Regions from separate parts of the Nonomuraea sp. ZG12 genome, predicted to be linked through region 2. Evidence: riboswitches for the same ligand, from Rfam matches in the RefSeq annotation. Region 2 holds a riboswitch; the other holds the start of a gene.
The links. A riboswitch is a leader RNA that binds a small molecule or an ion and turns the genes downstream of it on or off. The one in region 2 is predicted to bind cyclic di-AMP.
Positions count from the first base shown of each region.

Region 1: it holds a riboswitch for cyclic di-AMP, as region 2 does, so the genes downstream of both, ACTMTF_RS06105 (D-alanyl-D-alanine carboxypeptidase family protein) here and ACTMTF_RS39030 (C40 family peptidase) in region 2, are expected to answer to the same signal.

Region 1 is NZ_JBQHCW010000001.1:1,307,704-1,311,346, reverse strand. Features, by position in the region: gene ACTMTF_RS06115 (hypothetical protein) at 119-496, shown strand; gene ACTMTF_RS06110 (MerR family transcriptional regulator) at 753-1,160, shown strand; cyclic di-AMP (ydaO/yuaA leader) riboswitch at 1,248-1,384, shown strand; gene ACTMTF_RS06105 (D-alanyl-D-alanine carboxypeptidase family protein) at 1,398-2,315, shown strand; gene ACTMTF_RS06100 (maleylpyruvate isomerase family mycothiol-dependent enzyme) at 2,331-3,053, opposite strand; gene ACTMTF_RS06095 (fumarylacetoacetate hydrolase family protein) at 3,053-3,643, opposite strand, start outside.
Region 2 is NZ_JBQHCW010000023.1:91,448-95,090, reverse strand. Features, by position in the region: gene lysX (bifunctional lysylphosphatidylglycerol synthetase/lysine--tRNA ligase LysX) at 1-81, shown strand, start outside; gene ACTMTF_RS39035 (LuxR C-terminal-related transcriptional regulator) at 342-554, shown strand; gene ACTMTF_RS39030 (C40 family peptidase) at 598-1,599, opposite strand; cyclic di-AMP (ydaO/yuaA leader) riboswitch at 1,606-1,757, opposite strand; gene ACTMTF_RS39025 (amino-acid N-acetyltransferase) at 2,043-2,600, shown strand; gene ACTMTF_RS39020 (RDD family protein) at 2,699-3,643, shown strand, end outside.

The sequences.
Region 1 (3,643 bases), on a different contig from region 2:
AACCGCTGCGGCGAGGGGGTGCCCCTCATTCTTCGAGAAACGGCCGTCCAGGTAAGTCACGCCCACCGGTGATCCGGGAGGAGAGGCCTCCCTACCTCCGGATGGCTACGCTGGTCGGGTGACCCTCGAACTCCCATACGACGAAGTACCGGCAGATCCCGAGCAGCGCAGGCCGTGGTTGAGGAAGATCGCGTGGTGGGTGGCCACGGTCTTCGCCGGCGGCTTCGCGATCGCACAGGGCCTCACCAGCGGCGTGGTGGCCTCCGTCGCCGTCCTGCTGTTCTTCGCGTTGCCCGACATCGCCCGCGTGATCAGGCTGCGTAAGACCACCCTGCTGTACCGCGCGGTGCACGAGCCGTGGGTGCCGCTCGTGTTCGTGATCGTCTACTCCCTCAGCCCGCTGTTCTGGGCGCCGCTGTTCACCGCCGGGCTCGGCTGGCTCACCCGGTCCCTCCTCATCCGGGCCCTCCGCTACGGACTGCCCCGGCTGCTCTGAGCGGCGCACCGGTCCGGGCCCCGCTGTCCGTACGACGCGGCGGGCGGTCGCGTACACCGTCCGCGCGCCGCGCTTCAGGAGCTCCGCGGCGAACCGGCGGCCGATGCCGCGGTTGGCGCCGGTGCGAGGGCGATCTGGTCGGTGATGTCCCTGCGGAAGCGTTCCTCCTCATGCGCAACCGCTCGTCACGTGCGACGCGGCTACGCTGATAGTTGACGTTGACGTCAAGGGCAGGTCGGCACCGAAGGAGATCATCGTGCGCATCGGGGATGTGGCGAGCCGCGCCGGAGTGAGCACCAGGGCCTTGCGGTACTACGAGGAGCAGGGCCTGCTCGATCCTGAGCGCACGGCGAGCGGGCAGCGCAGCTACCCCGAGTCCGCGGTCCAGCGGGTCCGCCTCATCCAGCATTTCTACGCCGCGGGGTTGCCGAGCCGGACCATCCTGCACGTGCTGCCCTGCGTCGACGCCGGCACCGCGACGCCCGAGGTCCTCGACGTCCTGTCCGTCGAGCGCGACCGCATCGCGGCGAAGATGGCCGAGCTGGAGCATGCTCTCGCCCAGCTGGACCGGGTGATCGATTTCGCCCGGCACCCGGATCACTGCTCCGCCCCCCGTACACGGGGTGCGACCCCCTCGTGGGCGGGCGATCATAACAATTCTTGACCGATTTATACCCGTTTGCTACGTTTGGGGCTTGCGAGCGGCGGTCCCGTACATGCGGCCGTTGCTGTTCATTGCCCGGACCGTGCCTTCGCGCGGCCGCCTAATCCGCCGTCAGGCGGAGCCGGGGACCCACTTTCTGGGGTGAATCAGCGCATATCCGCGCTGTAGGGCACTTCCACGCCCGAACCCGTCAGCTAACCCGGTAGGCGGTATGGAAGCTAGGAGCTAGCCTTTTTCATGCGTCTCACCAACCGGCTCAGCCATGCCCTGCTCGGCCTCGCCGTCGCCACCGGCGCCCTGACCGTCGGCGCCGGTGCCGCGCAGGCCGCCTCGCCGGCCGCCACTGCCGTCACCGCCGACGCCACGGCCGCCACCCAGACCCGATCCCCCGTCACAGACGCTCCCGCCGTGCTCGGCAGCGCCGCGTACCTGATGGACGCGGAGAGCGGCGAGGTGCGCTTCAGCAAGGAGGCCGACCTGCGCCGGCCGGTCGCCAGCATCACCAAGGCGATGACCGCCTACACCGTGCTCAAGCAGGCCAAGCCGACGGACAAGGTCAAGATCACCGCTGCGGACGTCCGGTACGGCGCCCAGGGCGGGGCGTCGGTGGCCTACCTGCGCGCGGGTGACGTCCTCACCGTCGAGGACCTGCTGTACGGGCTGATGCTGCCTTCGGGGGCCGACGCGGCGCACGCGCTCGCCCGCGCTTACGGGCCGGGCGTGAAGACGTTCGTCGCCGAGATGAACGCCACCGCCCGCGAGCTCGGCATGAACGACACCATGTACGTCAACGCCGACGGCATGCCGTACCAGGGCGGCGGCTACTCCACCGCCCGTGACCAGGCGATGCTCGCCAAGGCGCTGCTGGACGACGAGACCCTCAGGACGGTCACCTCGACCCGCTACCACTCGGTCAGCGCCACGTCCGAGCACGGCTCGTACAGCTGGAAGAACACCAACCGGCTGCTCGGCAACCCGGGCGTCCTCGGCGTGAAGACCGGCTACACCCGGGCCGCGGGCTACACCCTCGCCTTCGCGGCCGAGCACGACGGCGACCGTCTCATCGGCGTGCTCCTCGGCGAGACCGACTCCAGCCGCCGCTTCGAGACCGCGCAGGCCCTGCTGGACTGGGCGGCGGCCGCCGACGACCGATGAGCCCGGCACGCGGTCCTAGAGCCACCGGGGCAGCTCCGGCGCCGGTCGGCCGCCGAGGCCGGTGACGCCGTCCGTCCCCCGGCCGGAGAGGTATGCCGCGAGGCCGGCGAGGGTGCCGGTCACCGGGGTGGAGCCGCCGGCGCCCGCGGTGGACCACTCGCCGTCGTGGTCGGTGGCCGTGACGGTGAGGGCGGGTCCGTCACCGGCGCCGGACCGTTTGGCGGTGATGTCGCCGATCAAGGCGGCGAGGAAGTCGGCCGGGAGGGCGTCGAAGCCCACGCCCGTGCCCAGGTCGACCGCGTGGACCATGACCTCACGGGCCCGCATCCAGGGGATCTCGCCGGCCGGGACGGTGCGGCCCTGGGCGGTGCGGACCTGACGGGCCCACTGCCGCTCGTCCAGCTCGGCGAGCCGCTCCTGAAGCGTGCCGGCGGACCGCGTGGCCCAGGCGCGCAGCTCGGCCGCCGGCCGGGCGGCACCCGCCTCGATGTCGGCGTCACGCTGCGCCGGGGAGGCGTACATCGGCGTCTCCTCCCCGGTGCGCGCCCACTGGGCCAAGTTGACCAGCGCGTCGGCGTTGGCGGCGACGTGGGCCAGCAGGTGCCCGCCGGTCCAGCCGTCGAGCGCCGTCCGCCGGAGCAGCCGGTCGTCCGGCAGGGTGTCCAGGGCGCCGAAGAAGATCTCGGTGCCCTGGGCCGTCCAGCGCAGGCTGTCGGCGCGGCTCCTGCCCGCGGCCATCAGGCCACCGACTCGGCGACGGCCTTGGCCTCGGACCGGCCCAGTCCGGTGATCTCGGTGGTCAGGACGCTGCCGTCGGCGAGGTACCGGGCGGGCTTCCGGGCGTGCCCGACCCCGCCGGGGGTGCCGGTGGCGATGACGTCACCCGGGCTGAGCGTGACGATCGTGGAGACGTAGCGCACCAGGTCGACGGGGTCGAACACGAGGTCCGAGGTGTCGGCTCGCTGCACGGTCTCGCCGTCGACGGATCCGGTCAGGGTGAGCGACGGCCGGGTGCCGCCGGGCAGTTCGTCGGGGGTGACCAGGTACGGGCCGAACGGCGTGCTGCCTTCCCAGGTCTTGCCCTGCAACCACATCGCCGAGCGGTACTGCCAGTCGCGCATGGTGACGTCGTTGAACAGGGCGAACCCGGCGATGGCCGCGACGGCGTCGGTCTCGCCGGCGCGCCGCACGGTCTTCCCGATGACGACCGCGAGCTCGGCCTCCCAGTCCACCTGCCCGGATTCCGGCGGGAGCCGGATCTCGTCGTCGGCCCCGATGAGCGCCTCGGCGTACTTGGCGAACAACGTGGGGTGGCGCGGCAGCTCCCG
Region 2 (3,643 bases):
ATCGACCGCATGGTCATGGCGTTCACCGGTCGTAACATCCGCGAGACGATCTTGTTCCCGCTGGTGAGACCGACCGGCTGAGCGGGCTCTTTCCGACAGCGGCTCCGCCGTCCGCGCGGGACGGCGGAGCGAAGCTGTGCAGGTGTCACCACCGCGATCATTGCGCCCCGATATTTGCCGACATATAGCGAGTACTTCAGCTGCGGCGAGGCGCGTCGAGTCATGCCGATCTCGTGCTTGACGACCTTTCCCGCATGCGTTTACCGTCTGGCGGGACGAGCAGCCTCGCTCGGATCAATGACGTCTCCGAGTCGTGCTGTTGGTGGGAGGGAGGGCTCCCGATGAATGTGCTCACTGAAGGCGTTGAGCTCAGCCATGCCGATCTGGCATTGCTGGCCGAGCTCGCCAAGGGGGTAACGGTGGATCGGGTGGGACGGCGCTTGGACATCAGCGGGCGGACGGTGCGCCGAAGACTGCGGGGGATCTGTGACCGCATCGGCGTGGCCACCGCGATCGAGGCGGTGGCCTGGGCGGCACGCCGACAGCTGATCTAGCCCGCGAGGTGATCCAGCGTGAGGCGATCCAGCGCTAGGTGATCTAGTCAGCGATGCGCACGGCTCCGGCGTAGGGGCGCCGGTCGAGCGACGCGATGCGTACCACGTCACCGGTCCGCGGCGCGTGCACCATCATGCCGCCGCCCAGATAGATGCCCACGTGGTGCAGGTCGCTGTAGAAGAAGACCAGGTCGCCGGGGCGCAGCTCCTCCTTGGGGATGTGCCTGCCGGCGGTCCACTGGTCACCGGTGTAGTGCGGCAGCGAGATCCCCACGCGCTGGTAGGCCGCCATCACCAGGCCCGAGCAGTCGTAGCCGCGTGGGCCTTCGGCGCCCCAGATGTAGGGCTTGAGCTGCTGGGTGAGCGCCCATTGCGCGGCCTGCGCGGCCTTGCCGGAGCCGGGGATGGGCAGGCTGACGCGGGTGGCGGGGGTGCCCGGGCGGCCGGCCTCGCCGAGCGCGCGCTTGAAGAGGCTGCTCTCCACCTTGGCGACCATCTTGACGATCTTGTCGCGCTTGGTGTCGAGATCCTTGACGATCTCCGTCACCTCGTCGATCCGCGCCTTGGCGCCCGCTCTGGCCCGCTCGGCCGCCTTCATGGCCTTGGTGAGCTGGACCACCTCCTCGCCCTGCTGCTGCTGGAGCGCGTAGGTGGTGGCGGCCCGGTCGAGATAGTTCTCGGGGTCCATCGAACCGGCGAAGGTCAGGGCGTTGCCGAGCCCGCCGGTGATGTACTCGTTCTGCGCGAGCACCATCGCCTTGGAGCGCTTGGCGGTCAGCTCGGCCTCACTGACGGCCAGCGTCCTCTTGGCGCTCTGCGCGGACTTCTGGGCCGCCTTGAGCTTCTCGCGCTGCCCGTTGTAGTTCTCGGTCAGCGTCTCGATCTCGACGTGCATCTCCTCGACCTGCTTGGAGAGCTGCTTGAGCGAGGGCTTCGGGTCGGCGGCGGCGGAGCCGGGCGGGCCGGCCATGAGCAGGGCGGCGACCGTCACGCCGACAACGCCGAGCCGGAGGACCCGTTTCTCCTTGGTCCCGCTGCGCTTCACCGACCGAGCTCCTTCCATCGACGCCTACCGGGTTAGCTGACGGGTTCGGGCCGGAAGCAGCCCTACCGAGCCGAAACTCGGATTCACCCCTGGTGGTGCTGTGCGGGCACCACTTGTGGTTCCCCGGCTCCCCTGCGGGGATTGGGCGCGTCCCGTACGAGAATCGCGGGGGACATCGTCGCTGGACACTAATGCACTCCAGGTTCCTGCTCAACCGGAACTGCAGAGTCTGTAGAGGTTTCACAACCGAAGGGTCACAAGGTGATCTCGTGGCACCCCGTACAGAAAAGGATTTATGTCCCCTTTGCCCTAGGTTCGTCGGGGGATGGGACTGTAGGAACCGTGCAAATCCGAGCGTGCTCACCCGAACACGAGAGGTCACAGGATGGGGCAGAGGTGAGAGTTAGGGCTGAGCCGTAATGACATCTGTACGCTGGATGTCCATGGAGCAGGTCGCCGAACTCACGGTCCCAGAGACAGAGGTCGTCGTCCGGCGCGCCAGGACCCCGGACGTCCGGACCATCAAGCTCCTGGTCGACACCTATGCCGGCGCCGGACATCGGCTGCTGGAGAAGGCGACCGTCACCCTGTACGAAGACGTACAGGAGTTCTGGGTGGCCGAGCGCGGCGGCGAGGTCGTCGGCTGCGGCGCCCTGCACGTGCTCTGGGAGGACCTGGCGGAGATCCGCACGGTCGCCGTCCACCCGGAGGCCCGGGGCCTGGGCATCGGCCACCGGATCGTCTCGGCTCTCCTCGGCACCGCCAGGAAGCTGGAGCTGCAGCGCGTTTTCTGCCTCACCTTCGAGGTCGATTTCTTCGCCCGGCACGGGTTCCGTATCATCCAGGGCACCCCGGTCTCACCTGAGGTCTATGCAGAGCTGCTGGCCTCCTACGACGAAGGCGTGGCCGAGTTCCTGGACCTGGAGCACGTCAAGCCGAACACCCTGGGCAACACGCGTATGCTGCTCCACCTGGCATCGGGTGACGAGGTCCTTGACTGACAGGAAAGGTGATTGTTGATACCTATGTCGATACCTTGGGCCAGGACAGGCATGTGCCCTGACACGTGCCACATGCGCACTCGAAGCGAGGTGACACGGTGAGCACAGGACAGCCGCCGTATCCTCAGGACAACTCCGGCGACAACCCGCCGTACGGACATCCTGAATACGGGCAGAACACGGGACGCCAGCAGGGCGAGCCCGACCCCGACGTGACCATCGTCGGCTACCGGGCCGACGACGCCTATGGCCAGCAGCCCCAGTACGGGCAACAGCAGCAGCAGGGCTACGGCCAGCAGCCGCAGTACGGGCAGCAGGGCTATGGCCAGCAGCAGCCCGACTACGGGCAGCAGCAGGGCTACGGCCAGCAGCCGCCGTCGGGTCAGCAGGGTTACGGGCAGCAGCAGGCCTACGGCCAGCAGCCGTCTTCTGGGCAGCAGGGTTATGGTCAGCAGCCGCAGTATGGGCAGCCCGACTATGGCCAGCAGCCGGCCTCTCAGCCGGACTATGGGCAGCAGCAGCAGGCTTACGGCCAGCAGGGCTACGCACAGCAGCCCCAGCCGGATTACGGCCAGCAGCAGGGCTATGGACAGCAGCAGGGCTACGGCCAGCAGCAGCCCGACTATGGCCAGCAGCAGCCTGACTACGGGCAGCAGCAAGGCTACGGTCAGCAGCCGCCTTCGGGGCAGCAGGCTTACGGGCAGCAGCAGGGCTATGGCCAGCAGCCGTCTTCTGGGCAGCAGGGTTATGGTCAGCAACCGCAGTACGGGCAGCCTGACTATGGCCAGCAGCCGGCCTCTCAGCCGGACTACGGGCAGCAGCAGGCTTACGGCCAGCAGGGCTACGCACAGCAGCCCCAGTACGGTCAGCAGCCGCAGTACGGCCAGCAGGGCTACGGGCAGCCGGCGCCGCAGGCCGGCTACGGCCAGCAGCCCTATGGACAGGCGTACGGCACGCCGGTCGGGGTGCAGCCGCCCGGCGCTCCGGCGCCGCTGGCGGAGTGGTGGCAGCGCCTGGTGGCCCGTCTCATCGACGGCGTCATC